Regions from separate parts of the Gordonia sp. QH-12 genome, predicted to be linked through region 2. Evidence: predicted binding sites of a transcription regulator. Region 2 holds the regulator's gene; the other holds the start of a gene.
What was found. The regulator LexA, encoded in region 2, represses DNA repair genes until DNA is damaged. The targets are predictions, from matches to a motif close to CGAACANNTGTTCG.
Positions count from the first base shown of each region.

Region 1: the regulator LexA is predicted to act here: its motif matches at 8,824-8,837, upstream of Y710_RS05495 (SAV_6107 family HEPN domain-containing protein).

Region 1 covers NZ_KQ969285.1:174,379-189,196, forward strand. The annotation lists gene Y710_RS05450 (protein kinase domain-containing protein) at 1-555, opposite strand, end outside; gene Y710_RS05455 (Rv2175c family DNA-binding protein) at 626-991, shown strand; gene Y710_RS05460 (phytoene/squalene synthase family protein) at 1,004-1,915, opposite strand; gene Y710_RS05465 (alpha-(1->6)-mannopyranosyltransferase A) at 1,908-3,389, opposite strand; gene crtI (phytoene desaturase family protein) at 3,386-4,912, opposite strand; gene Y710_RS05475 (polyprenyl synthetase family protein) at 4,918-6,012, opposite strand; gene Y710_RS05480 (methylenetetrahydrofolate reductase) at 6,127-7,110, shown strand; gene Y710_RS05485 (LppM family (lipo)protein) at 7,153-7,971, opposite strand; gene Y710_RS05490 (GNAT family N-acetyltransferase) at 8,050-8,718, opposite strand; gene Y710_RS05495 (SAV_6107 family HEPN domain-containing protein) at 9,056-9,589, shown strand; gene Y710_RS05500 (DUF3040 domain-containing protein) at 9,722-10,132, shown strand; gene mraZ (division/cell wall cluster transcriptional repressor MraZ) at 10,587-11,024, shown strand; gene rsmH (16S rRNA (cytosine(1402)-N(4))-methyltransferase RsmH) at 11,274-12,302, shown strand; gene Y710_RS05515 (cell division protein FtsL) at 12,308-13,120, shown strand; gene Y710_RS05520 (peptidoglycan D,D-transpeptidase FtsI family protein) at 13,143-14,818, shown strand, end outside.
Region 2 covers NZ_KQ969286.1:132,490-147,307, reverse strand. The annotation lists gene Y710_RS06470 (hydrogen peroxide-inducible genes activator) at 1-958, opposite strand, end outside; gene Y710_RS06465 (peroxiredoxin) at 1,097-1,684, shown strand; gene Y710_RS06460 (alkylhydroperoxidase, AhpD family) at 1,740-2,279, shown strand; gene Y710_RS06455 (aminotransferase family protein) at 2,560-3,792, opposite strand; gene Y710_RS06450 (SRPBCC family protein) at 3,833-4,294, opposite strand; gene hrpA (ATP-dependent RNA helicase HrpA) at 4,331-8,035, shown strand; gene nrdR (transcriptional regulator NrdR) at 8,089-8,538, opposite strand; gene Y710_RS19055 (LysM peptidoglycan-binding domain-containing protein) at 8,561-9,181, opposite strand; gene lexA (transcriptional repressor LexA) at 9,365-10,024, shown strand; gene Y710_RS06425 (putative PEP-binding protein) at 10,051-11,769, opposite strand; gene Y710_RS06420 (DeoR/GlpR family DNA-binding transcription regulator) at 11,909-12,679, shown strand; gene Y710_RS06415 (1-phosphofructokinase family hexose kinase) at 12,676-13,623, shown strand; gene Y710_RS06410 (PTS fructose transporter subunit IIABC) at 13,720-14,818, shown strand, end outside.

The DNA.
Region 1 (14,818 bases), on a different contig from region 2:
GGGGGACAGGTACGCGGCGGTCCCCAGAATCACGCTCGCCGACGTGACGCCGGCTTCGGCGACCGCGCGGACCAGACCGAAGTCGGCCACTTTGATGTCGCCGTTGTCGGAGACGAGGACGTTCTCGGGCTTCACGTCCCGGTGCACCAGCCCCGCGCGGTGCGCGGTGCCCAGGCCGCCGAGCATCGGGATCGCGACGGACGCCACCGCGTGCGGCGGCATCGGCCCGCGTTCGCGGAGCAGTTCGCGGACGCTGCCCCCGCGCACGAGCTCCATGACGAGGAACGCGACCTCACCGTCGATGCTCTGGTCGTAGACCGCGACGAGGCCGGGGTGGCTCAGACCGGCGACGGCGCGGGCCTCGAACTCGAACCGGCGCAGGAACTGGGGGTCGCCCACGTAACGCGCATCCATCACCTTCACTGCGACGCGCCGACCCAGACGCAGGTCGGTTCCCACATACACCGAGGACATCCCGCCGCGAGCGATCGGCGCGTCGATCCGGTATCTGCGCTCCAGCACTCGGCCGATGAGCGGGTCGCCAGGGGTGGTCACGGTGTTCGAATCTACCCGCCGCGCCGACGACCTCGTATGTGCCGCGCAGGACACCGGTAGGCTTTGCCCCGTGGGTTCTCTTCCGCTTTCGATCGACATCCTTCCCGACGACGTTCCAGTTCTCGACCTGGACCAGGCCGCCAAGCGGCTGGGGGTCTCGTCCAACCGGCTCCGCACACTCATCCGCGACCACAACCTGCTCGCGGCCTCGCGCGGAGGGGTACCCGTGATTCCGGAGGCCTTCTTCGGGTCCGACGGCCTCGCGAAGCACTTCGAGGGGCTGGTCCGGATCCTGCTCGACGGCGGTTACACGCGCGACGAGGCGATGCGCTGGCTGTTCACCGAGCAGGACGACCTGGGGCTGCGCCCGGCCGATGCGCTGCACACTCATTCGGCGCGCGAGGTGATCCGGCGCGCACAGGCTCAGGCCTTCTGACGGCGCAGCCGGTCAGCCGAGAGCCGGGCGGCCGGCCACGGCGGTGACGGCATGGCCGAGCCTGCGGTGGACCGGTACGACGGCCCGCGCGGCGAACACGTCGTGACCGCGGTCTTCGATGGCGGTGAGAATCGCGCTGTACGACCGCGCGGCCGCGCAGATCGCGGGGCGCGACCGTCGGGGCAGTGAGGCGATGGCGGGCAGCGTCCGCCGGTACTGGTCGCGATTGACGGCGATCAGATGCGCCGTCGCCCGCCGCATCCGGGGGCCGGCCGTGCCCGCGGTGGCGTCGTGACGCAGCTCCTGCTCGTCGACCCCGAAGGCGCCGAGGTGGTCGAGGGGCAGGTAGATCCGATTCCGGTTCAGATCTTCGCCGACGTCACGGAGGAAGTTCGTGAGCTGGAACGCTTCGCCCAGCAGGGCTGCACCCCGGGCGGTGTCCGGATCGGGAGCCGCGCCCAGGATCGGCAGCAGTTGCAGGCCGATCACCGCGGCCGAGCCGTAGGTGTACTCGGCCAGGGCGTCGAGCGTCGCGTAGCGGTTCCGGAACAGGGGGTCGCCGGGCAGGTCCATTCGCATCGATCGGCCGAACGCCTCGAAGGTTTCGGCAGGGATCGCGAACCGGTCGACCGACTCGGCGAGCGCAGCGAGCATGTCGGCCTCGTCCCGGCTCAGACCAGCCGGCACCGGCGCCCCCGCGAGTGCGGCGGCCAGGCCGTTCTCGAGGGCGTCGAGCCGCGCCGATCGCGGCTGCGACCCACCGGCACCGTCGACGACGTCGTCGACGGTGCGTGCATAGCCGTACAACGCGAACACCGCGCGCCGGCCGTCCACCGGCAGCAGACGCGAGGCCAGGAAGTAGGTGCGGCCGGCCGCGCGCGTGAGCGACTCGGCGAGGCGGTACCCGCGGTCGGCGTCAGCCATGGATCAGCAGGGACCCGAGCCCCCGCAGTCTGAGCGGGTCGCGGCGGCGCAGCGAGACGGCCGCGAGAACGGCGAAGGCCAGCGCCATCAAAGTTTCGAGCGGCTTGTAGAACAGGATCGAGTCGTCCGGCTGGAAGACGATGAGATAGAAGGTGCTGACTCCGACGACCACCTGCCGCACCCACATCGGGAGGGTGAATGCGACGGCCAGGCAGGCGACCCACGTGTAGTACCAGGGCAGGGTCGACGGTTCGAGCAGTAGCAGAGCGAGCATCGCCCATGCCATGCCGGCCATCGCGGACCGCTCGTCGCGACGCGACCGCCACCAGAGGTACACGAGGATCAGCGCGAGTGCGACGCTGCCGATGGCCCGCGTCACCACCAGGACCGCCTGGAGGTTGAGCGTCGCGAAGGGAGCCGCGGCGTAGGTGACGATGTGCCCGACGAAGATCGGGACGGTGAACGGGTTGATGATCCGAGAGGCGTACGACAGGCCGTTCATCCATCCGAGGCCGAGGCCGAGGATCACCGTGAAGGCACCGAACACCGCGGCGGGGATCGCGCCCGTCGCGACGAAGATCGCGACACGGTCGCGCCAGGCGATGAGCGGAGTCGGTGCCGCGGGATCGGCCGCGCGCCGCTTGCGCAGGTGGTCGAGCCAGATCCACATGACGAACGGAATCGCGATTCCCGCGGTGACCTTCACCGAGATCGCCAGGCCCAGGACCGCGAGACCCGCGACGTGCCTGCCCTCCAGCGCCAGGGCCACGCCTGCGGCCAGGAAGCCCATCATCAGCAGTTCGAGGTGTGGGCCCCCGACCAGATGGATCAGCAGCATCGGGTTCACCAGGACCAGCCAGAGCCCGAGTCGCCGGCTCGCACCGAAGTGCGCGGCGATCCGGGGCACCGCCCACATCGTCAGGAGCAGTCCGGGCAGCAGGGCGACGCGGATGGCGAACACGCCGGCGAAGACGTTGTCGCCGGTGATCCCGACGATGCCGCGCAGCAGGAGCATGAACCCGGGACTGTAGGGCGAGGTCGTGGGAGCCCAGATCTGCGCCATCGAATCGACGATCGGTCCGGGACGGTGTGCGGGTCCGTCGGTGTAGGGATCGAATCCGTGCATCAGCACCGACGCCTGACCGAGGTAGGCGTACACGTCGCGGCTGAAGGTGGGTACCGCGAACATCAGCGGCGCGGTCCAGGCGCCGACGGTGGCCATCGTGGCGCGCAGGCTCATCCGCTCGGGGCTCCGGCCGATTCGCACCCAGGCGATGACCATCAGCGCGATCCCCGTCCAGAACGCGAAGCCGGACAGCGTCTTCCCGTGGCCGTACGTCATCGGCGCCAGGCCGAGATCGGCGAGCGTCGCGTCGTTGCGAGGAACGTCGGAGAGACCGTAGCTTCCCGCGACCACCAGCAGCACACCGAGGAACCCGAGACAGGCGTCGGGATAGCGCTTCAGGAGATTCACGACCGCCCCCCGTGTCCGTTCCGGCCACGCAGGTAGTCGTCGATCCGCGCCGCGGCGAGCCCGCCGGACACGAGCACGGGCGGGATGCCGACTCCGGGCACGGTCGCGCTGCCGCCCAGAGCCAGGTTCGGCACACCCCGCCAGCGGTTGGGCGTGCGCAGCGGGCCGGTCTGCGCGACGGTGTGAGCCGCGGAGAACGGCGTCCCCGCGGGCAGACCCGATCGCAGCCAGGTCAGCGGGTGGTCGATCCGGAGCACGGTCATCGAGGACAGACCCGGGTAGCCGCGGGACTCCAGGACGCCGAGGAACTCGGCGGTGTACGGCTCGGCGAGCACATCCCACGGCAGATCGGCCGAGACCAGATTCGGTGTCGGCGCGAGAACCGACACCGACTCGGATCCGTCGGCCACGAATGTCTCCGGATCGGTGGCCGCAGACCGGGTGATCAGGAACGATCCGTCGCCCATCAGTCGGCCCGGGCGAGCGGTGAGGTCGGCGAAGGTGTCGGTCCACGCGGCGCCGAAGTCGAGAGTGTGATGGCCGGACCGCCAGCCCGCGGTGGTCCCGGCCGGCAGCACGCCGTGCACCACCACGGCGCTCGGCGAGTAGCGCAGAGTCCGCAGGCGGCGCTCGTCGTGCAACAGTTCGGCGACCGCGTCGCGTTCGAGTGTCGCGACCACCGCGTCGGCGGCGAGCCGCTGGTCGCCGACGAGCACACCCGAGGCGGAGCCGTCGGTCCGGCGCAGAATCCGGTCGACGCGTGCTCCGTACTCGATCCGCACGCCGGCGTCGGCCAGTGCGCGCTCGAGGACCCGGCCGATGCGGCCCATGCCGCCCGCGGGAGCACAGAGGCCGCGGCCGATGTCCATATCCGCGATGATGGCGTAGATCGCCCGCGCGCGGTGGGGTGGAACGCCGGCGTAGAGCGCCTGGAAGGTGAACGCCCGCTGAACCCTGGGGTCGGAGACGAATCGACCCACGGCGGCGGTGAGGCCGCCGAGCGCGCCGAGCCGGACCAGGTTCGCGGCGGCGGCGCGCGTGCGCGGTCCGGTCAGGTCGGCCAGGCCGTCGTAGTTGCGGTCGATGAAGACGTCGAACTCGGCATCGTAGACGCGGCGCAGCCAGGTCAGCAGGTCGCGAGTACCGTCGGCGGCCTCGGTCCCGAACACCTGCTCGACGGCGGCGGGGATGGCCGCGGGCTCGCGCGGTATCGCCAGCGACGAGCCGTCGGCGTAGTTCATGACGTAACTCGGGTCCACCGGGCGCAGGGCCAGCCGCTCCAGGGCCTGCTCGCGGTCGACGCCGACGGCGGTGAGTGCGTCGACGATCAACTCGGGCATGGTGAGAACCGTTGCACCCGTGTCGAATCGGTGACCCGAGATGGTCTCGGTGCGCACCAGGCCGCCGGGGGAGTCGGTGGCCTCCAAGACTGTCACCTCGTGTCCGCGGGCGCGCAGGTGGGCCGCGGCGGTCAATCCCGACAGCCCCGCTCCGATGACGACGACGTGCGAATCAGCGGTCATGGCCGTCACCGCCGTCGATGGGTGATTCGGCGGGCCATCCAGGTCAGATCGGCGCGCGCGGACTCTCCGGCATCCAGTCCGTCGATGCCGGCCAGGGCCGCGTCGAGGCGTTCGTCGATCTGTCTCTCGATCTCGGTGAGTGCGCCGGATTCGGTCAGGACGTCGCGCGCCGCGGTCAGCTCCGCCTCCGACAGCGAACGGCCGAGGCTGTCGCGCAGCAGATCTCGGCCGGCCGCCGACGCGCGCTGCAGACCCTCGGCCAGGAGTGCGGTGCGCTTGCCTTCGACGAGGTCGTCACCGGACGGCTTCCCGGTCTCCGCGGGGTCTCCGAATACACCGAGGACGTCGTCGCGCAGTTGGAAGGCGACGCCGAGATCGAGCCCGATGCGACGCAGTGAGCGTGACAACTCGTCCTCGGCCCCGGACAGCGCCGCACCGAGCTGGAGCGGCCGGGCCACCGTGTACGCGGCCGTCTTGTACTCCATCACCCGGTACGCGGCGGTCACTGACTCGTCGCCGGACGACTCGTTGGTGATGTCGAGGAGCTGACCGCCGAGCACCTCGGTCCGCATCTGAGACCACAGAACGGCCACCGGCCGCGGCAGCGGATGCGGATCGGCGGGACCGCCGTCGGCGGGAGTGATGCCGTGCACGAGGTCGTCGGCCCAGGCCAGTGCCAGATCGCCCAGCAGGATGGCCGCCGAGACGCCGTAGTGCGCGGGGTCGCCGGCGAACCCCCGGTCGCCGTGCAGGGCCTCGAACCGGCGGTGGACGGTCGGGCGGCCGCGCCGCGTGTCGGAGCGGTCGAGGATGTCGTCGTGGATGAGGGCGCAGGCCTGGATCAACTCGATCGCGGCGCCGACCCGCAATGCCGTCGACTCCCCGGGGCCGGTGTCGGCGGCCGCTTCGGGGCCGCATCGCCAGCCGGCGTAGACGAACAGCGGCCGCACCCGTTTGCCGCCCGACAGCACGAAGTCGGCGAGCACGTCGCCGGCCTCCGCGACCGCGGGGTAGATGTCGTCGAGCGCAGGCCGGCCGGAGTCGAAGAACGCCGTCAGGATCTCGTCGACCGCGGCGGGCACGTGCGCAATGTTGACCACGACTGGCAAGGTTACCGGTCCTCGTCGACAGCCCGGCCACGCGCCGCAGCGGCGGTGATCGCGGGCACAGCCGCGGCATCGGCGGCCGCGGGCCGCTCGCCGGGTGTCCGTATGATGACTGGGGTGACCGATCCGATCAGTACCGACTCCGACGTCCGCGCCCGCCCGGGGCAGTCGGTCGTGGAGCGTCTGGCCGACCCGCACTCCGGGCCGGTGCCGTTCTCCGTCGAGTTCTTCCCACCGCGCGACGCCGCCGAGGAGGCGCGACTGTGGCGTGCGGTCCGGATCTTCGAACGAATGAACCCGGCCTTCGTGTCGATGACCTACGGTGCGGGCGGATCGACACGCGACCGGACCGTGCGCATCGCGGGCGAACTCGCGACCGAGACCACGCTGCTGACCGTCGCGCATCTGACCGCGGTCAACCACAGCGTCGACGAACTCCGCGGCCTGGTGGGCGCGTACGCCGACAAGGGCATCGTCAACCTGCTCGCCCTGCGCGGTGATCCGCCCGGTGATCCGCTCGGTGAGTGGGTCAAGCACCCGGAAGGCGTGGCGTACGCCGAAGAACTGGTGCGCCTGATCGGAGAACTCGGCGACTTCCACGTGGGCGTCGCGTCGTTCCCCGAAGGCCACCACCGCGCGCCCAACCTCGCCGCCGACACCGGAAATCTGGTGCGGAAACTGCGGGCGGGCGCGGAGTACTCGGTGACGCAGATGTTCTTCGACGTCGACGACTTCCTCCGCCTGCGCGACCGTATCGTCGCCGCCGATCCCGAGCAGGGCGCCAAACCGCTGATCCCGGGGATGATGCCGATCACCTCGCTGGCCTCGGCGCGCAGGATGACCGAACTGTCCGGCAGCAAGATCCCCCCGGCGGTCGAGGAACGGCTCGCGAAGGCGGCGGGCGACGGACCGGAGGAGAATCGGGCCGACGTGCGTGCGGTCGGCATCGACCTGTGCACGGAGGCCTCGTTGCGGCTCATCTCCGAAGGGGTGCCGTGCCTGCACTTCTGCAGCCTCAACTTCGCGAAGGCGACCAGCGAGGTGCTCGAGCGCATCGGCATCGACACGCGCGGGGCGCTGGCCGGCGTCTGAGACGTGCGGTCCGCCGGAGAGGGCGACCGCACGCGGACGGCGTCAGTCGGCGCCGCGCCCGGATGTCTCGCGCTCGGGCTTCGGGGACTCCTCGTCGGACTGCGGCGCCTCGGGCTTGCGCTTCGGGCGTCCCGGACGGGGTGAGCGGTCCCGATTCTGGTAGGCCGCGTAGACGACCATCGCGACGATGATCGCGCACAGCAGGAACATGAACCAGGTCCAGCTGGGCACGGCGGCGGTCGCCGGATCCGCGTACTCCGAATCGGCCTGCAGGTCGACGTTCTGTCCCGGGCTGGGCGTCCAGACCACCGTGTCGTCGCCCGCCTGATGACCGTTGGTCGCGACCACCTCACCGCCGAACGTGATCGACAGGGAGAAGTACACGCTGCCGGGATCGGCGTCCGTCAGCGACGCCGAGCCGCGGAAACGGACGATGTCGCCGCTGCGGGACGATTTGAGATGGACCGTCGCAGACGGGTCGGGGAGGGCGGCGGCGATGATGTCGCCGAGCTGGCTGAACTGACCCGCCGAGAGTCTGTCGAAGGTGAGCTCGGACCCGACCTTGCCGTCGGGCGACGGCGCGGCCTGTCCGCCGGGGCGCGAACTCTGCGTCGACGGGGCGGGTACGGCACTGCTCTCATCCGACTTCTCCGGGAAGTCGGTGGTCCAGACCTGGCCGCTGAGCGAGGCCGGGATGTCGAAGGACGGCTTCTGCGGATGCTGATCCGGTGACGTGGCGATGATGACCGTGCCGGAGAACTGGTCTCCGACCGTGGTCGACTTGGTGAGACAACCGGTGAGCACGGGGATCAGTGCCAACAGTCCGGCTAGGGCGAGCGCGGTGCGGCGGAACGAGGTCACCGACTCATCGTGCCAGAAGAGATGCGCCAACCTGCGCAGTGTCGTCATCGGTGCGTCGGACGGACCGCGGGCGGCCGGTCATCGCGGCGGGGGACCGGCGTCCGGAAGAGGGAGCGGGCGTCCGAGGAAGGCGAACGGCCGGGCGTCTCCGGCGAAGGTGAAGTGCCGCAGGACATCCTCGAAGCCGAGGCGGCGGTAGAGGCCCCAGGCGCGATTGGCCTCACCCTGGACTTCGGGCGTCGAGAGGAGGACCTTGCTCTCCGGTCTGCCCGAGAGCAGCGATGTCAGGAGCCGTTGGCCGACGCCGCGGCCCTGACCGGCCGGATGCACATGCAGTTCGGTGAGTTCGAAGTAGTCGCGCATGAACTCGCGCGCGTCGGCGGGCCGGGTTCCGGCCTGTAGCAGTCCCGAATACAGCTGGCGGTTCCACCACTGGTCCGGTGCACCGCGGTAGCCGTACGCCACCCCGACGAGGATCTCGCGATCCGAGAGCGCCAGCGGTGCGCGCACGCGCAGCCGGGAGTACGTGGGCCGGAGCGAGTCGAGCGCGGACAGCGTCGCGAACGCGCCGAAAGCCGACCACCCGGGGCGCGCGATGTGATCGCGCCACAGCGGCAACCGGTGGGCTTCGCTTCCGCGGGGGTAGTGCATGGCGGTGATGTAGGTGTGCACCGCGGGATCGAGCCACAGGTGTGCCAGATCGGCCGGGAGGCGCGCGACGCGGATCGGGGAGGCGTCCAGTGACATGCCCGTTCCCTTCGTCGTCGGCTCGATTCGTCTGCGGCTGCCAGACTCTGGGAGCGTAGCGGCACTTGCCCATCGGCGTTCACACCGGCTACGGTTGACGCCTGTCGAACTGATGTTCGTATCGGTTGGGCGGTCCAGTGGCCCGGCGATGGGGAAGACATCGCCGGGCCACCGATCATCGGTGACGGGGTCCGCTGTCGAAGTCTTCGCGGGAGTGCCGGCGCCGTGCGACGGCCGGCCGTCGGGCCCGTCGTCGCAACGCCCTCTTTGTCGTACCCCTCTGTCATGGTTTCGTCACGAGCCCGACAGAGCCGGGCGCCGACACGGAGGAGTTGGGATGGAGCGGTCAGCAGAACGGTCCGGGCGGCAGTTCGCCGGGTTGCATCTCGCACCCGCCCCGTCGGTGTCCGGTGCACAAGCCGATCACGGAGTCGACCCGCACGTGGTGCACCGCAGCCGCGATCTCCTGGATCGGGCAGAGGACCTGTTCGAGCAGGCGGCGTCGGTGGACGACGACGGGGCCGAGCGATTCCGGCTGTTCTATCTCGCGGCGATCCGAGCCGCCGGCGCGGTGCTGGAGATCTATGAGCCCTCGGGCCGCGTCCGCCGACGCCGCGGTGCGGCGGACGCGTGGAGTCGGATCAAGGAGCGTGCTCCCCAGTGCCGGGAACTCGCCGACTATTTCGGCGAACTCTCGACCATGCGCTCGCACGTCGAGGCGGGGCTGGTGCGCACCGTCGATTCCACGTTCTGCGCGCGCGTGGAGCGCCGTGCGGTCGAGTTCCTGGACGTGGCCGACGCGACGCTGCTGGCGTACGAGCAGGGGAAGCTCACCTCGAAGCGTCCGGCGGCGCGCGGAACCGTCGCTTGAGTGCGCGGGATGATCGGCGTGATTGTGAACGCATCGTCGGCCAATGGTGGTCGAAGGGCGCTCGGGCTCGTACTATTGACATAGAGAGGCGAGAAGACGAAATCCTCGCCACGATCCAGTAAGGGAGGAGCGGTGCCGCTTTCAGAGCACGAGCAGCGCATGCTCGATGAGATAGAGAGCGCTCTCTACGCCGAAGACCCGAAGTTCGCGTCGAGCGTCACCCGCCACAAGGTGCGCTTGCCGAACGCACGTCGTCGGATCGTGGTCGCTCTCGGGTTCCTCGCTGGACTCGCATTGCTGGTCGGCGGAATGATGGTCGACGTCGAGGTCGGCGGACTGAAGATCCTCAGCTTCGTCGGATTCCTGCTGATGTTCGGGGCCGCGGTCTTCGGCCTGATGGCTGGCCGCGGGCGGATCTCGGGTCCCGACGGCGCCTCCTCGTCGAAGAAGTCCGGAAAGGCCGCGAGCGGTCACGGCTCGTTGAGCCGACGGATGGAGGATCGCTTCAACCGTCGCTTCGAGCGGGACGACCGCGATCTGTAGAACCGGCCGTCGGCACCGGCGGCTGACGGCCTGACGTGCCCTGCGTCGACAACGATCTCCCTGGCGGGGTCGCAACTTCCGAAAGGAAGATGCGGCCCCGTTTTTCGTATCTCGGGAACGTCTGTCTCCGAGGTGTCCCCACAGCGTCCCACCCCGTCTCCCCACAGTGCCCCACCCCCTCTCCCCACAATGCCCCACCTACCGCTCTTGGTTGGTCTCACCAGTCACTTCGTTACCTTTTGACCCCTTTCGTAACGACACTAGTGAGCTGCGACACGTCGATGATTGCTGAGAATCCAGTGAAGCTCAGGCACTCTGACCTGCTCATATAGTTGATGGTGGGGAAACGGTGGGGCCTGCGGGGTGGAATGTGGTGGGAAGTGGGGTAGTGTGGGCATCACTGGGCGAGGGGGAACCGGAACCGCCGAACCCGGGAGGGTGAGGAGGTGTCGACGTGGCTCGTTTCGTCGGCACCTACACGCCCAAGCTCGATGACAAGGGGCGACTGACGTTGCCCGCGAAGTTCCGCGACGCGCTGGCAGGAGGAGTCATGGTCACACGCAGCCAGGACCGCAGCCTGTCGGTGTACCGGGCAGAGGAGTTCGACGCGATCGCCGAGAAGGCGGTCACCGCGTCGCGCAACGACCCGGAGGCCCGCGCTTTTCTGCGGTACTTCTTCGCCGGCGCCGACGAGCAGCGGCTCGACGGGCAGGGCCGCGTCAACCTCTCGGCCGAGCACCGCGACTACGCGGGGCTCACCAAGGAGTGCGTCGTCATCGGCTCGTACGACCACCTGGAGATCTGGGACGCGCAGAGCTGGCGCGACTACCAGGCCCAGCACGAGGAGGCGTTCTCCAACGCGGGATCGTCCGCCCTCGACTCGATCCTGTAACGGGATCGCGTCGACACACGTGAATTGAACATTCGGAGATCACGACTGCTGCGGTGAGTCGAGGCCTCGGCCCGATCGACCCTGACGTACTTCCCCAACGCCAGGTGCGCTCGGGCGGGGACCCCGTCTCATCGCAGGCCCACACCGCCGCAGTTCCACGGCATCGATGCCGGTGGTCTCCGGAGCGTCGCAGGGGGCGACGCCCAGAAATTATCGGCACGGTTCTCACGGCAGCAGGGAGGGAGCGGGGTGAACGCACCGCGGCAAGGCGAACACGGACACGTTCCGGTGATGGCTGATCGCATGTTCGCGCTGCTGGAACCGGCTCTCACCCGTCGGTCGCCCGACGGCGGCGGCGCGGTCCTGGTGGACGGCACGCTGGGCGCCGGCGGCCACACAGAGTACTTCCTCGAACGCCTGGCGGGTCTGCACGTCGTCGGCATCGACCGCGACACATCGGCGATCGGCATCGCCTCCGAGCGTCTGCAACGCTTCGGAGACCGCGTGGAGTTCCACCACAATCGTTACGACGAGATCGAGTCGGTGGTCGCCGCCACCGGACGCGACGAGGTCGACGGGGTGCTCCTCGACCTCGGGGTCTCGTCGATGCAGCTGGACCGGGCCGAACGCGGGTTCGCGTACGCCGTCGACGCACCGCTGGACATGCGGATGAATCCCGACGACGAGCTGACGGCGGCTGACGTCCTCAACACCTACGACCACGGCTCTCTCGCCCGAGTGCTCAGCGAGTACGGCGAGGAGCGGTTCGCGGGGAAGATCGCCTCGGCAGTGATCCGGGAACGCGCCAAGGAGCCGTTCACCACCAGCGGACGTCTCGTGGAGCTCCTGTACGCCACCATCCCGGCGGCGACCCGGCGGACCGGTGGCCATCCGGCCAAGCGGACCTTTCAAGCGCTCCGGATCGAGGTGAACCACGAACTCGACTCATTGCGCGGGGTGATCCCGGCGGCGCTCGAAGTACTCGCGGTCGGCGGCCGGGTCGCCGTGATGAGCTACCAGTCGCTCGAGGACCGAATCGTCAAGCGCGACTTCGTCCGTGCGGTGGAGAACACCACCCCGGCCGGTCTGCCGGTCGATCTGCCGGGGACCGCCCCGCGGTTCTCGCTCGTCACTCGCGGAGCCGAACAGGCAGACGCGGCCGAACGTGCGGCCAACCCGCGTTCGGCCCCTGTCCGGATCCGGGCCATCGAACGTATCGCACCGAACCACCCCGCGGGTCGCGGCGGCGGGACCGCAGACGGAAGGGGAGCACAGTGACGCTTGTGGACACTCGCACCGCCACCGGACCACGCGAGGGTTCCGACCGTCAGCGTCGACGGCGCACCGGCGCCGCGGCGAGCGAGCGTCCGTCGCGATCCAAGGCGGCCCAGCGGGCTCTCGATCGGCGCACTCGCCGTGAGCGCACCGGAGCCCGGCTGCCGATGACCGGGCGCCGCATCGCCGGAGTCCCGCTCGTGGTGCCGATCCTGGTCCTGGTGATGGGCGCCCTCGCGCTGACTCTGTTCCTGACCACCAAATCGGCGCAGGACTCGTACTCGATCGACGCGCTCCGCAAGGAGAACCAGGAGCTGCAGGCCCGTGCCGCCGAGTTGAAGGCGGCAGCCGACGCAGGCGACCAGGCGCCCGCGATCGCGCGGGCGGCCGCTCGCCAGGGGATGGTTCCGGCGTCGAACGCCGCCGAGATCATCGTCGGAGCAGACGGCAAGCCACGGCTCCGCGGCACTCCCACACCGGCGACCGGCAGCCCGCTTCCGGACCTGAACCCGGCGCCGGACCCCGTCGAGAAGATCGACAAGAACAAGGTCGACGATTCCGAGGGACTCGGTGGCGAACAATCGCAGAGTGCACCGCCGCGTACGGCGACCACTCCCGCTCCGGCGCCGTCGACGCCTGCGCCGAACCCGCGGCCGGCGCCGAACCCCCGCCCGTCCTCGGTCCCGACATCGCAGTCTCGGACGAATCCGGCACCCCAGACCTCGGTGCGCCCGGATGTCCGGAATCGGGTGAGTCGGCCCACCGATGTGGCGTCTTCGACGACCGCCACGCCGCCCGCCAATACCGCGCCCGCGCGTTGATGCGCGCGACAATCGGAAGATCATGACCCGCACCCGTACACCGCGCGCAGCCGAGGCGAGGGCGGGAGGCCGCCCGTCCGGCGCGTCGTCGAACGGCACCGGAACGCCTCCGCCCAGGCCTCCCCGTCCCCCCGAACGTTCCGGTTCGGGGCCGTCGGGGTTCGTCGTCCGCCAGCGGATCCTGACCGTGCTCGTCGCGGTGGTCGCTCTCGTGATCGCGGGCCGGATGCTGTACGTGCACGTGATCGCGGCCGACTCCATCTCGGCGCAGGCCTCGCAGCAACGATCGATCACCCAGGAACTGCCTGCGGTGCGGGGGAGCATCGTCGACCGCAACGGACGCCTGCTGGCACACACCGACGACGCACGGGCACTGACCTTTCAACCGAAGGCCGTACGCAAGCAGATCGCCGAGGAACACAAGAAGGATTCGACCGTCCCGGACGTTGACGTGCGCCTCAAGCAGATCGCCGACGGCGTCTCGTCGGCCCTCGGCGGCAGCATCGCGTCCGACGATCTGCTGGCACAGATGAAGTCGGACAAGGACTTCGTCTACCTCGCCCGCCTGGTGTCGCTGGACGTCACGAAGAAGATCCAGGACGAGTTCCCCGAGGTCGGCGCCGAGCGGCAGAGCAACCGCCTGTACCCGGGCGGTTCACTCGCCGCCAACCTGGTCGGCGATGTGAACTTCGACGGCAACGGTCTGATCGGCCTCGAATCGTCGCTCGACTCCGTGCTCGCAGGCACCAACGGCACCGAGACCTTCGACCGCGGTCGCGACGGCGCGGTGATCCCGGGCAGCAAGCGCAACGTCCATCCGGCCGTCGACGGAGAGACCGTGCACCTCACGATCGACTCCGACCTCCAGTGGTTCGTGCAGAGCCAGGTGAACCTGGCGAAGGACAAGTCGGGCGCGCACAACGTCTCCGCCGTGGTGCTCGACTCGCACACCGGCGAAGTGCTGGCGATGGCCAACGACAGCACCTTCGACGCCTCGCGGCCGCTCTCGGAGCAGCAGAAGGCCGATCTCGGCAACCGGTCGGTGACCTCGCCCTTCGAGCCCGGGTCGGTGAACAAGATCGTGACCGCTTCCGCGGCCATCGAATACGGGGTCACCACCCCGGACGAGGTGCACCAGGTGCCGGGGTCGATTCGGATGTCGGGTATCACCGTCAACGACGCGTGGGTGCACGGCACCGCGCCCTACACCACCACCGGCATCTTCGGGAAGTCGTCCAACGTCGGCACACTGATGCTGGCGCAGAAGGTCGGTGAGCGGCGGTTCGCCGACATGCTCGACCGCTTCGGGCTCGGTCAGCGCACCGGAGTCGGCCTCCCCGGCGAGAGCCCCGGCGCGGTGCCCGCGCTGAGTCAGTGGTCGGGCGGCTCGTTCGCCAACCTGCCGATCGGTCAGGGTCTGTCGACCACGCTGCTGCAGATGACGTCGATGTACCAGGCGATCGCCAACGACGGGGTTCGGATCCAGCCGCGGATCATCGCTCCCGAGGACGAGGACGAGGCCGGCGTGAGCAAGCCGGAGTCGGTGCGGGTGGTCAGTCCGCAGACGGCCAAGACCGTTCGCGACATGTTCCGTGCCGTCATGCAGAAGGACCCGGAGGGTGTGCAGAACGGCACCGGCTACACCGGCGCCATCCCGGGCTACCAGACCTCGGGCAAGACCGGTACCGCACAGCAGGT
Region 2 (14,818 bases):
TGCCGTCGGTGCCGCCGGACCGCGTGCCCGCCGGGGTCACCGCGCCTCCGTCGGCCACCAGTTCGGCGATGTCGGCGGCCAGCGCGCGGTAGGCCTCGCCCCGGCCCGACGACTCCCGGTACACGAGGCCGATCGTGCGGCCGGGCCGCGGACGCGCGAACTCGGCCGTGGCGAGTCCACCCGCCGCGGTCTCGACGGCCACCGCGGTCTGCGGGATCAGCGTCACTCCCAGACCGCCTTCGACACACTGCACGGCGGTCGTGAGCGACGCGGCCCGCGTCTGACGCAGATCGGGTGAGACGCCGGCGAGCTGACACACCTCGAGAGCCTGGTCGCGCAGGCAGTGTCCTTCGTCGAGCAGCAGCAGCGGAAGATCCTCCAGCATCTTCGGCGACAGCCGCTTCCGTCCGGCGAGCGGATGTCCTTGCGGCAGCGCGAGGACGAAGTCCTCGGCGTACATCGGGATCTCGCCGATCCCCGGTGCGCCGGCGGGCAGGGCGAGGACCGCCGCATCGAGGGCTCCGTCGCGCAATTGTCCGAGCAGACGGTCGGTCTGATCCTCCACCACCAGCAGATCGAGCGCCGGTCGGCGCTCGGCGAGCCCGTGCAGCACCCGGGGCAGGATGTAGGGCGCGATCGTCGGGATCAATCCCAACCGGAGAGTCCCCGACAGCGGGTCGAGGTCGCCGGCGGCATCGAGCAGGAAGTCGTCGACGGCGTCGCACACCGCGATCGCCGACCCGAGCAGCCGGCGGCCCTCCGCCGTCAGCATCACCCGCCGGGTGGTCCGTTCGACGAGCCGGAGTCCGAGCCCCGCCTCCAGTCCGGCCAGCGCCTGTGACAGCGAGGGCTGACTGACCCCGAGTTCGGCTGCGGCGGAGCCGAAGTGCAAGTGCTTCGCCACGGACACGAACGCCCTCAGTGCGGTGATGGGCGGCTGATAACTTTGATCGGTCATGCCTATCAATATAGTGACTACTATCGCATTTGCTTTTCACTGGGTTTCGGGCAGAATGGACTCCAGGCGGGAAACCGACCGTTTCTCCGCCGGAATCTTCTCTCCCGCAACATGAATCCGAATTGAAGGAGTACACACATGGCTCTGCTCACCATCGGCGACCAGTTCCCGGCCTACAACCTCACCGCCGTCATCGGCGGCGACCTCTCGAAGGTCGACGCGCAGCAGCCGGACGACTACTTCACCACGGTCACCAGCGACGACCACGCGGGCAAGTGGCGCGTCGTCTTCTTCTGGCCGAAGGACTTCACCTTCGTCTGCCCCACCGAGATCGCCGCCTTCGGCAAGCTGAACGACGAGTTCGCCGACCGCGACACCCAGGTGCTCGGCGCCTCGATCGACTCGGAGTTCGTCCACTTCCAGTGGCGCGCCCAGCACGAGGACCTCAAGACCCTCCCCTTCCCGATGCTCTCGGACCTCAAGCGCGAGCTGGTCGAGGCCACCGGCGTCCTCAACGCCGACGGCGTCGCCGATCGCGCCACCTTCATCATCGACCCGAACAACGAGATCCAGTTCGTGTCGGTCACCGCGGGCTCGGTCGGCCGCAACGTCGACGAGGTCCTGCGCGTGCTCGACGCCCTGCAGTCCGACGAGCTGTGCGCCTGCAACTGGCGCAAGGGCGACCCGACCATCAACGCGGGCGAGCTCATGAGCGCGGGCGTCTGATTCCGGCCGTTCCCGGATCTCCCACGCCACCTCACACTCGAAGGGATCGAGCGATATGAGCATCGACAACCTGAAGAACGCACTCCCCGAGTACGCCAAGGATCTCAAGCTGAACCTCTCCTCGATCAGCCGCACCACGGTGCTGAACGAGGAGCAGCTGTGGGGCACGCTGCTGGCCACCGCCGCGGCGACCCGCAACGCCACCGTGCTGCGTGAGATCGCCGACGAAGCCGCCGACAACCTGTCGGCGGAGGCGTACAACGCCGCCCTCGGCGCCGCCTCGATCATGGGCATGAACAACGTGTTCTACCGCGGCCGCGGCTTCCTCGACGGCAAGTACGACGACCTGCGTCCCGGTCTGCGGATGAACATCATCGGCAACCCGGGCGTGGACAAGGTGAACTTCGAGCTCTGGTCGCTGGCGGTGTCGGCGATCAACGGCTGCGAGCACTGCGTCGGCGCGCACGAGAACGTCGTCCGTGAGGGCGGGCAGGACCGCGAGGTCGTGTTCGAGGCCCTCAAGGCCGCGTCGATCGTGGCCGGCGTCGGCCAGGCGATCACCTCCGCCGAGGCACTCGCCGCCGCGGGAGTCTGACGGACTGCCGCCCGCACCACTGCGGGCCACATGCGGGCAGGCCCCGAGCGCGTGAACTTCACGCGCTCGGGGCCTGCCGTCATTTCAGGTGGGCAACCGCCGTCTGACGTCAGTCAGTCGGTCAGGCGGCGGCCACCTCCTCAGTCCTGAAATTCACCATTTCTCGGACCACCTCCTTCCCTGTTGACGAGCAGAACGCTACGCCGATGCCCGGAGCGGCCGCAACGGGTTTTCCGGGGAGGCTTCGGGGTATCGATGTGGTGGCCGTCGATATCGGTGGCTACAGCTCCCGCACGGCTTTCGCCACCCGATCGGCGAGCTCCCCCACCTCGTCCGCGGTCATGATGAACGCCGGCGAGATCTGCAGTGCGCCCTGACCGGCCACCCGGCCGCTGACACCGTGCTCGCGCAGCTTCGTCACGGCGGCCGCTCCCTTCGACGGGTCGGCGAGCTGTACCGCCGTCACTGCTCCCAGACCGGTGCGGACCTCGCCGACCTGAGACAGCTCCGCGAGCGGCGCGAACGCCGCGGCGAGGTCGGACTCGAGACGGCTCGCCGTCTCGAGCAGTCCCTCGCGCTCGATGATGTCGAGGTTCACCAGTGCGGCCGCTGCCGCTGCGGCGTGGCCGCCGTAGGTGTATCCGTGGCGCCACCACGTGCCGCCGGCGAAGAACGGCGCCGCCACCCGCGGCGCGACCACCAATGCGCCCATCGGCACATACCCGCTGGTGAGTCCCTTGGCCGTGGTCATCATGTCGGGATCGAGACCGAATCGGGAGGAGGCGAACCACTCCCGGGCCCCGATACGGCCGAACCCGGTGACCACCTCGTCGGCGATGAACAGCACGTCGTGGTCGCGGCAGATCTCGCGGACTTCGCGCAGGTAGCCCTCCGGCGGCGGATACACTCCGCCCGCGCCCAGGATCGGCTCGGCGATGAAGGCCGCGATGCGATCGGCTCCGATCCGCTCGACCAGCCCCAGGAGACTCTTCGCGTCATCCCACGCGACGGTCTCGGTGTCGGACATCAACTCGCCGTAGCCCTCGCCGTTGGCGTCTATGCCCGCGAGCGAAGTGCCCGCGACGTGCATCCCGTGATACGCCCGGCTGCGTCCGACGACGATCGTCTTGTCGGGCGCGCCCTGCTCGACCCAGTACCGGCGCGCCAGTTTGACCGCCGACTCGACCGAATCACTGCCGCCAGAGGTGAACAGCACCTTCGAACCCGGTACCGGCGCGATCGCGGCGATGCGCTCGGCGAGTTCGACGGTGATCTCCGACGCCACGTCGCCGAAGTTCGAGTAGTGCGCGAGCGTCGACAGCTGCCGCGCCACCGCGTCGGCCACCTCGGTGCGACCGTGACCGATGTTGGCGAACCACAGACCCGCGGTGGCGTCGATGTATTCCCTGCCGCTGTCGTCGTAGACACGCGTCCCGCGTCCGCGCGTCACGATGAACGGTCCGTCCGCGGTCACCGCACCCATGTCTGCAAAGCCGTGCCAGAGAGAACCCATGCCTTGAATATCGCACTTCACCCCGGGTTGCGCTTCCCTCTCAGCCGGACTCCGCGAGCCGGGCGAGACGGTCGATCGACGACGCCAGCCGTTCGCTCGTCGTCGCCCTGGCGCGGGCTTCGCGCTTGGGGTCGTGCAGTTCCGTCCAGTCGTACGTGTGCACCACACGGGTGCCGTCGGCGTGCTCGAAGAGTTCCCAACGCCAGAGATGGCCGGGCGGATTCTTCCCCACCTCCGACGGCAGCCACGCGATGAGACGTCCCTCGTCGAACTCGACGACGTGATTCTCGCGCACCGCACCGGGTTTGGTGAGCCGCATGGTGAAGACGTCGCCGACGCGGCGCACCCGCCGGCCTCGCTCGGCCGCGGTGAGGTTGTCGTTGCCGTCCCACTCGGGCTGACGGGCGGGGTCCGCGATGAGCTCGAAGATCCGGCTGCGCGGTGCGGCGACGATCCGCTCGGCGGAGACGACGCGTGCGGAGGACTCTGTTCCGGGTGTCATCACCGCATTGTGGCCCACCGTAGAATCAATGTCATCATGCCTTCCGCGATCCCGTCTCCGGACCTGTCCGCCCTGACGATCTCCTATCCGCCGGAACTCCCGGTCAGCGCCTGCCGCGACGAGATCGCCGAGGCCGTCTCCGCACACCAGGTGGTCGTGATCGCGGGCGAGACCGGTTCGGGCAAGACGACCCAGTTGCCGAAGATCTGCCTCGAACTCGGCCGCACCTCGATCGGTCATACGCAGCCTCGGCGGATCGCGGCGACGTCGGTGGCCCGGCGGATCGCCGACGAGTTGGGCACCGAGATCGGCGGGACCGTCGGGTATCAGGTGCGCTTCTCCGACAAGGTCGGCAAGGACACCCGCATCAAGGTGATGACCGACGGCATCCTGCTGCGCGAGATCGGCCGGGATCCGCGGCTGTCCGGTTACGACACGATCATCATCGACGAGGCGCACGAGCGCAGCCTCAACATCGACTTCCTGCTCGGCTATCTCAAGCAGTTGCTGCCGACCAGACCGGATCTCAAGCTCATCATCACCTCGGCGACCATCGAGCCCGACCGCTTCGCCCGGCATTTCGCCACCACCGCGGACACGGTGCCGATCTTGGAGGTCTCGGGGCGGACGTACCCGGTCGAGATTCGGTATCGGCCGCGCGAGAGCGACGACTCCGACCACGACGACCTCGATCAGATCGCGGCGATCGACGCGGCGGTCGGCGAGCTGTGGTCGCACGCCCCGGGCGACATCCTGGTGTTCCTGCCGACCGAGCGCGACATCCGGGACACGGCCGATGCCCTCCGCCGACGCAGCGCGGCCGAGATCGTTCCGCTGTTCGCCCGGCTGTCGGTCGGTGAGCAGCAACGGGTGTTCGCCCCGTCCAACGGTCGGCGGATCGTGCTGGCCACGAATGTCGCCGAGACGTCATTGACCGTTCCCGGCATCCGGTACGTGATCGATGCGGGTACGGCTCGCATCTCCCGCTATTCGACCCGCACCAAGGTGACTCGTCTTCCCGTGGAACGGGTCTCACAGGCCAGCGCCCGTCAGCGCGCGGGTCGCTGCGGCCGGGTGGCGCCGGGCATCTGCATCCGCCTGTACTCGGAAGACGATTTCGACGCTCGTCCGGAGTACACCGACCCGGAGATCCTGCGGAGCAATCTCGCCGCCGTCATCCTGTCGATGCTGTCGCTGCGGCTGGGCGACATCAACGACTTCCCGTTCGTGCAGGCGCCCGACCCGCGAGCGGTCCGCGACGGCATGGCACAGCTGTCCGAACTGGGAGCGGTCACCGGCACCGATTCCGCGTCCGCGCGGCTGACCAAGATCGGCAAGCAGCTCGCGCGGCTGCCCGTCGACCCGAGGTTGGGCCGGATGCTGGTTGCCGGACACGACAACGGCTGCCTCGATCACCTGCTCGTCATCACTGCGGCGCTGGCCCTGCCCGACGTTCGGGAGTTCCCCAGCGACAAGCGGGAGGCCGCCACCGCCGCCCATCGCCGGCACGCGGTGCCGGGGTCGGAGTTCCTCGGGCACCTCAAGCTCTGGGAGTATCTGACGGCCAGGCGCGCGGAACTCTCAAGCAGCCAGTTCCGCAAGATGTGCGAGCGAGAGTTCCTGCACTTCCTGCGGATCCGCGAATGGATCGATCTGCACCGGCAGCTGCGGCGCACCGTCAGCGACCTCAAGTGGCAGATCCCGGACACCGAGGTGGACCCGGCAGCCGTTCATCGCAGCGTGCTCTCCGGCCTGCTGACCAACATCGGTGCGCGGCAAGGCGACTCACGCGACTATCTGGGCACCCGAGGCACGAAGTTCGCGATCTTCCCCGGATCCTTCCTCGCGAACAAACCGCCCGCCTTCGTCGTGGCCGCCGAACTCGTCGAGACCTCGCGCCTGTTCGCACACACCGTGGCCTCGATCGATCCGGCCTGGGTCGAGGAGTTGGCCGGCGACCTGGTGACGCGCACCTACTCCGAGCCGCACTGGTCCACCCGCCGCGGCGCGGTGATGGCGTACGAGAAGGTCAGCCTGTACGGAGTTCCCCTGGTGGTACAGCGCCGCGTGAACTACGGGTCGATCGACCCGAAGACCTCGCGCGAGATCTTCATCCAGGAGGCACTGGTCGCCGGACGCTGGCGTAACCGTCATGCGTTCTTCGCCCACAACGCCGAGCTGCTCCGCGACGCGTCCGAGACCGAACATCGCGCGCGGCGTAGGGACCTGCGCATCTCCGACGACGAGCTCTTCGAGTTCTACGCGGCGCGCATACCGTCCACCGTGGTGTCGACACGGCATTTCGACTCGTGGTGGAAGAAGGCGGGCCGCACCGATCCGGCGCTGCTCAACCTCCGGCCCGAGGACTTGCTCGGAGACGACGTCCCCACGGCCGCCGACTATCCGGCCGCCTGGCAGCAGGGCGAGACCCGCCTGGAGCTCCGCTACCACTTCGAGCCCGGCGCACCCGATGACGGCGTGACCGCGATCATCCCCGAGCCGCTCCTGGCACATGTGCGAGACACCGGATTCGACTGGCTCGTACCCGGGATGCGCGCCGAACTCGCGACGCAGCTGATCAAGTCGTTGCCCAAGGGCCTGCGCAAGTCCATGTCCCCGGCGTCCCGGTACGCCGAACTCGCTCTCAGCCGACTCTCGGTGCGCAGCGAGCCACTGCTCACCGGCCTGGCTCGCGAGCTGTCGTCGATCAGCGGGGTCACCCTGGCTCCGCGCGATTTCAATCCGTCGGCACTCCCCCCGCATCTGCGGATGCACTTCGCAGTCACCGGCACAGACGGCGCGATCATCGCGCGCGGCGACCGGCTCGCCGCGCTTCGCACCGACCTGTCTGCCGACGCCGACCGCGACCGCCGTGCGCCCCTGCACCGCGAATGGACCGCCGACGGTCTGGGCACCCTCGCCGACTCCGAGACGGCGACCGTTGCGGGACAGACGATCACCCGCTATCCCACGCTCGCGACCGTGCCGGGACAGGGCGTACGCATCGCGAAGGCCGCCACCTCCACCGAGCGCGACGCCGGCATCGCCGCCGCCGCCGGAGAACTCCTGCGACTCGCGATCGCGCCGCCCAGCCGCAAGCTGGCGTCGACTCTGCCGCCGCCGGCCAAGCTCGCGCTGAGCCAGAGCCCGTATCCGGACGTGGACGCGTTGCTGGCCGACTGCACGGCACGGGCGGTCACCGACACCCTGGCACGGGAGCCGGAGTTGGCCGCCCTGCGCAGTCCCGGTGACTTCGGCGCGCTCTCGGCGCGGCTGGGGCCGGTGATCCGGTCGCGCGCACCCGAGTACTTCGACGCCGCCGTCGCGGCGCTCGCCGAATACTCCCCGGTGCGCCGGGCCGTCGACGCCCGGTCCGGGACTCTCGCCGCCGACGACGTCTCCGATCAGGTCAACGATCTGATCTTCGACGGCTTCGTCGGCGCGACGGCATTGGAGCATCTGCGCTCGCTGCCGCGCTATCTGACCGCCGCGCGGCTGCGCCTCGAGTCCCTCAACACCGCCGCCGGCCGGGACAACGAGGCGATGGGCGCCATCGACAGGGTGGTGGCGGTCTGGAATAGGCGCCTCGCCCAGCTTCCGGCCGCACGCCACGAGGCGCTGAACGAGTTGGTGCAGTGGCGCCTGGAGGAACTCCGCGTGAGCCTGTTCGCTCAGCAGCTCGGCACCAACGGTCCAGTCTCCGAGCAGCGGATAATCAAGGCGATCGACAAGTTCAGCTGACTGCTCGGGGCGGTGGCTGACTGCTCGGACCGGTGGCGCCGGTGCCGTGAGTGTCAGTGACGGTCGCGGCGCAGCGAATCGATCTCGCGCTGGAAGTCGTCGGCCGACTCGAACGACCGGTAGACCGAGGCGAACCGCAGATAGGCCACCTCGTCGAGGTCGCGCAGCGGACCGAGGATCGCGAGACCGACCTCATTGCTCGGTATCTCGGCCGAACCCGACGAGCGCACGGTGTCCTCCACCTGCACCGCAAGCTTCGCCAGTGCGTCCTCGTCCACCTGACGGCCCTGGCAGGCGCGGCGCACGCCCTGCATCACCTTCTCGCGACTGAAGGGCTCGGAGATGCCGTTGCGCTTCACCACGGACAGCACAGCCGTCTCGACCGTGCTGAACCGCCGCCCGCATTCATTGCACGACCTGCGGCGACGGATCACCTGGCCGTCGTCGGCGACTCGGGAGTCGACGACACGGGTGTCGTCGTTCTTGCAGAACGGGCAGCGCATGCCATGACAATACCCGCCCGCCTCAGCCGTACTGCGGGGCGATAAGCGCTTGTCCGACATGCAGTCCCGATGTCTCGAGGCCGTTCAGGTCGCGCAGCTGGGCGATGACGCCCGCGGACGGCAACTCCGGAGCGATCCGCTCAGCGAGCGCGGTGAGCGACTCCCCCGACCGGACGTACACCACGTGCGTCGCCGCCGGCGACTCCGGCGTCGCCGCATCCTGGTAGCCCGCTCCGACGAGGGCGAGCAGCCACACCATGCCGGCGAGGGTGCCGCCGACCACCGCGGCCCCGGCCCACCGGCGCCTGCGGTACACCGCGGGCGACAGCGCGGTCCGGCCGGCCGGCGGCGCATCGAACATCACTCGCCGGTCCGCGACCGGGCGACGCCGCTCGGGGCGGCCGGTCGGGAAGCACGTTCCGCTCGAGTCGCCTCGCCCCGCTCCGCGTACTCCCCGATCACGGACCAGCGAGCCACGGACCACCGGGATGTCGCAGGTCATCGCCGACGCAGTGGAGTGCACAGCAGTGGAGTGCACAGCAGTGGAGTGCGCAGCAGTGGAGTGCGCAGCGGTGGAGTGCGCAGCGGTGGAGCGCACAGCGGTGGCGCGTCCGGTCGGGGCGGGTGCCGTCCTCGTGCTCATGACTCGTCTCCAATCGATCGCGTGTTCGAAGAACTCTTGTTCGATAGTTAACACGAGGGGTCCGACAAACGCCGACACGCGTCGAACAATTGTTTGAGTTTTGTGACCTACTCAACTAGCCTTTGGACCATCGATCGAACACAGCTGACGAAAGGCCCGACCGTGACCGACACGCCCGATCCGATGCTCTCCACCGCGACGCTCGAGGCCTCATTGACCCAGCGTCAGCGCGAGGTGCTCGAGGTCATCCGTCAGTCGGTCCGCGAGCGCGGCTACCCGCCGAGCATCCGTGAGATCGGCGAGGCCGTCGGACTCACCTCCACGTCGTCGGTGGCCCATCAGCTCCGCACGCTCGAGCGCCGCGGCCTTCTCAAGCGCGATCCGCACCGTCCGCGTGCGGTGAACGTTCGGGACGATCAGCGGACACCGCCCTCGGGCGGTGCCGAGGCCGACGGAGAGTCACTCCCCACGCCGACCTTCGTTCCGGTGCTCGGCCGGATCGCCGCCGGCGGACCGATTCTCGCCGAACAGGCCGTGGAGGAGGTCTTCCCGATGCCGCGCGAACTGGTCGGCGACGGTTCCCTGTTCATGCTTCGCGTGGTCGGCGAATCGATGATCGACGCGGCGATCTGCGACGGCGACTGGGTGGTCGTGCGCCAGCAGAACGTGGCGGAGAACGGTGACATCGTCGCCGCGATGATCGACGGCGAAGCCACCGTGAAGACCTTCAAGCGCACCGACGGTCACGTCTGGCTCATGCCGCACAACGAGCATTTCGAGCCCATCCCCGGCGACGACGCCGCCATCCTCGGCAAGGTCGTCACGGTGATGCGCCGTATCTGAGGCGCCCGGCCGGCCTCAGCGGGACATCACACCTCGCCGGCCAGAACCGCGCGAACCGCCTCGCGCGCCTGTGACGGACTCGTCGCGGCGATCGCGGCGGACGCCGCATCGCGGCACTGATCCATGGTGACGGTACCCAGCTTCAGTCCCACCGCGGCCGACGCCGCAGGCGCGGACGACAACGACGTCACACCCATCCCGACCAGCACACATGCCAGCAACGGATCGGCAGCCGCCTCGCCGCATACGCCCACGGGCTTGCCCTGGTCCCGACCGGCGTCCCCGACCCGCTGTATCAGCGCGAGTACCGCCGGCTGCCACGGGTCGGTGAGCGCCGCCAGCTCCGGCGACATCCGGTCCGCCGCCATCGTGTACTGGGTCAGGTCGTTGGTGCCGATCGAGACGAAGTCCACTTCGGCGAGGATCGCGTCGGCGAGGATCGCCGCCGACGGCACCTCGATCATCACCCCCGGCACCAGACCGCGTTCCCGAACCCGCGCGGCGAATTCGCGCGCCTCGTCGACCGTGGCGATCATCGGTGCCATCACCCACGGCGTCGCACGGCCGTCGTCGCGCGCCGCCTCCGCCAGCGCATCGAGCTGGTTGTTGCGGATGTCCGGATACGTCTGCACGATGCGGTTGCCGCGGACTCCCATCGCCGGATTCGGCTCGTCGGAGTGGGCGACGAACTTCAGTGGCTTGTCCGAGCCCGCGTCGAGGGTGCGGATCACCACCTTGCGCCCGGGAAAGGCGTCGATCACCTCCCGGTAGAGCTCTACCTGCTGGGCGACGGTGGGCTCGGCCGCGCGGTCCAGGAAGGCCAGTTCGGTTCGGAACAGTCCGACGCCCTCCACCGGCGCCTGCGCCGCCGACCGAGCGGACACGCCGTCGGCCACGTTGGCCAGGATCGCGACCGCGTGCCCGTCCGCCGTGCGGCCCGGCCCGCGCCAGGCCGCCGTCTCGGCCGCCCGCGTCGCCGCGGCCGTCACGGCGTCCGAGATGAGTCCGGCGTCCGGGGCGGCCCCCACCGTTCCCGCGTCCCCGTCCACGTAGCCCATGGCTCCGGAGGGGATCTCATCGAGTTCAGCGGCGGCGACCACGCACGGAATACCGAGTTGGCGAGCAATGATCGCCGTGTGGCTGCTGGGGCCGCCGAGCCGCATGCCCAGCCCGATGACGCGTGCCGGGTCCAGACCCGCGGTGTCGGCGGGCGCGAGGTCGTCGGCGAGCAGAATCGACGGTACGTCCGGCACGGGGATGCCCGGCTCCGAGAGCCCGAGGAGTTCGGCGACGACGCGGTCTCGGACGTCCAACAGATCGGTGACCCGTTCAGCCATGAGGCCGCCGAGCTTGGTGAACATCTCCACGAACTGCTCGGTGGCCGCGATCGCGGCGAGCGGCGCTCGAACGCCCTGCGCAATCGACTTGCCCGCGGCCGTCGCCCACCCGCGATCGCGCGCGAGACCGGCCGTGGCAGTCAGGACCTCGGCCGCGACGCCGGTGCTGTGGGAGGCCCGGTCGGCCAGCCGGTCGGCCACCACTCCGGCGGCGGCGGTGAAACGCTCCATCTCTGCGTCGCGGAGCTCCTCCGGAACGGGAGAGTCGTCGATGGCGTCGAAGCCGGGTCGCGGTGCGGGTCTGATGATCGGTCCGTACGCGAGGCCACCGACCACCGGAGTACCGGAGACGATGACGTCGGCGCGGAACGGGTTCTCGGCAGGCACGGGAGAAGTCACCTCGGTCATGTGAGAAAGATTACAGAAAGTCCTTGACGTGTCAACACGTACCCATGTAAACAAAGATGCGTAACCAACCAAATCAACACAGATCCACATCTTTGCACGATCCCCATCGTTGCATGAGATCGGACAGTCGGGAGAGCAGATGTACGCGGAGGAACGCCAGTCGGCGATCGCGAACGAGGTCCGCCTGCGCGGCCGCGTCTCCGTAGCCGATCTCGCCGCGCGCTTCTCCGTGACCGGCGAGACCGTGCGCCGCGACCTGGCTATTCTCGCTCGCAGCGGCCATCTGGTGCGCGTCCACGGCGGAGCCGTACGCCTCGACGTCGCCGCAGTGGTCGACGAACCTGATCTGGTGGTTCGGGAGGAGACCCACCGAGGCGAGAAGAGCGCCATCGGTGCCGCTGCGCTGGCATTCCTGCCCGCCGACGGCGGTTCCATCGTGATCGACGCCGGGACCACCACTCTGCAGTTGGCTCTATCCATCCCCGTCGACGCCCGCTTGACCTGCGTCACCAACAGCGTGCAGATCGCCGAGGTGGTGGCGGAGTTGCCCGGCTCCGGGGTGCTGCTGACCGGCGGCAGACTCCGGCCCAAGACCGGTGCCTCCGTCGGCGCCGACGCGATCGAGCGACTCTCGCGCATCCGTGCGTCGGTCGGCTTCCTCGGCACCAACGGTCTGTCGCTCGAGCACGGTCTGTCGACACCCGACGCCGACGAGGCCGCCACCAAACGCGCCATGATCGCGGCCTGCACGACGACGGTGGTCCTCGCCGACTCGTCCAAGATCAACCGGGAGGAACTGATGAGCTTCGGAACCCTGGAGGACGTCGATGTCCTCGTGACCGACGCCGGGATCGACTCGGCCTTCGCCGACGAACTGCGCGCCCACGAGATCGAGGTGGTGATCGCATGATCGTCACCGTCACCGCCAATCCGAGCACCGACCGTACGATCGAGCTCGCCGGACCGCTCCGGAGGGGCGAGGTGCACCGTGCGGCCCGCGTCGTCGACCAACCGGGCGGCAAGGGAATCAACGTCGCACGGGTGGTGCGGGCCGCCGGCCTTCCCACACTGGCCGTCCTGCCCGCCCGCGCCGACGACCCGTTCATCGACAGCCTGCGCGCCGTGGCCCTTCCGCACCAGGCGGTGTCGGCGGACGGGACGGTCCGGACCAACCTGACCGTCGCCGAACCGGACGGCACCACCACCAAGATCAACGACGCCGGAACGGCCGTCTCCGCCGAGGCCGCGGCCGCGCTGCGCACCACGATCATGGCCCGTGCCGAGGGAGCGGACTGGCTCGCTCTGTGCGGCTCGCTGCCGCCCGGCCTCCCCGACGACTGGTACGCGCAGGTACTCGCCGCGACGGCGTCGCTGCACTGTCGGGTGGCCGTCGACACGTCCGGCGCACCCCTGGCCGCGGTGGCCGCCGCCCGTCCGGCACTGCTGAAGCCGAACTCCGATGAGCTCGCCGAACTCACCGGCGACGATCCGGCCGGCATGGAGAGGTCTGCGGCGCAGGGTGATCCCAGCGTCGCAGCGGCCGCCTCCCGAACACTCGCCGACCGGACCGGCGGGACGGTGCTGACCACGCTGGGCGCGGCCGGCGCTCTCCTGACCACCCCGGACGGCATATGGTTCGCCACCGCGCCGGCTGTCGCGGTCCGCAGCACCGTCGGCGCGGGCGACGCCTCACTCGCCGGTTATCTGATCGCGCACCTGCGCGGTGCCGACGAGGCCGGGCTCCTGCGCAGTGCCGTCGCTCACGGCTCGGCGGCCGCAGCACTGCCGGGCACCACGCCGCCCACTCCGGATCTGCTCGACGAAGCGGGTGTGTCCGTCTCCCGGCTGTCCTGATCCGTCCGCGAAGAACCCCGACACCCAGAATCTCCGAGTCCCCGAATCCCCGACCCCCAGAATCCCGACCCCCCCAGAATCACCGAGGGAGCCATCATGTCCCAACAGATCATCACGCCGGAGCTGGTCCTGCTCGACGGTGACGCCGGCGCTGATGCGGACAGTGTCATCGCCGCGCTCGCCGGTCTGGTCGCAAACGCCGGCCGCTGCACCGACCCGGCCGAGCTCGCCGAGGCCGCTATGGCACGCGAACGCAAATCCGCGACCGGGCTTCCCGGAGGCATCGCGATCCCGCACGCACGCGTCGCCTCCGTCACCACCGCCACCCTCGCCATGGCACGCCTGACGCGAAAGGCAGAATTCGGTGCTCCGGACGGGCCCGCCGACATCGTCTTCCTGATCGCGGCACCGGAGGGAGCCGCCGGCGAGCACATGAAGGTGCTCAGTTCGCTGGCGCGCGCCCTCGTGCGGCCCGACTTCGTCGCCGCCCTGCGCGCGGCGCCCGACGCCGCCGCCGTCGTCGATCTGGTCAACGAGGCCGTCGAGGGCAAGCCGGCCCCTGCCCCGGCCGCAGCGACCCCCGCAGCGACCCCGGCAACTGAGACCCCGGCAACTGAGACCCCGACCACCGAATCCCCAGCGGCCGAGCCCGGGACCACTCGGATCGTCGCCGTCACCGCGTGCCCCACCGGGATCGCGCACACCTACATGGCCGCCGACGCCCTCAAGCTCGCCGCCGAACGCGCCGGCGTGGAGTTCGCGGTGGAGACCCAGGGGTCGACCGGTTCGACGCCCTTCGCCCCCGATGTGATCGCCGCCGCGGACGTGGTGGTCTTCGCGACGGATGTGGGCGTCAAGGGCCGCGACCGGTTCGTCGGCAAGCCGGTGGTCGCCTCCGGCGTCAAACGCGCGATCAACGAACCCGATGCGATGATCGCCGAGGCGGTCCGCACGGCGCGAGATCCCCGGGCCGCCACCGTCGCCGGGGATGCGAACGCCGGCGCGCAGGCGCCCGCGGCCTCCCGTGTGGGCATCGGAGGTCAGCTCAAGCAGGCTCTGCTGACCGGTGTCAGCTACATGATCCCGTTCGTCGCCGCGGGCGGTCTGCTGATGGCGCTCGGCTTCCTGCTGGCCGGCTACGAGATCGGCAGTTCGACGGTGCAGGAGGGCACCTCGGACGGACTGTACTACGCAC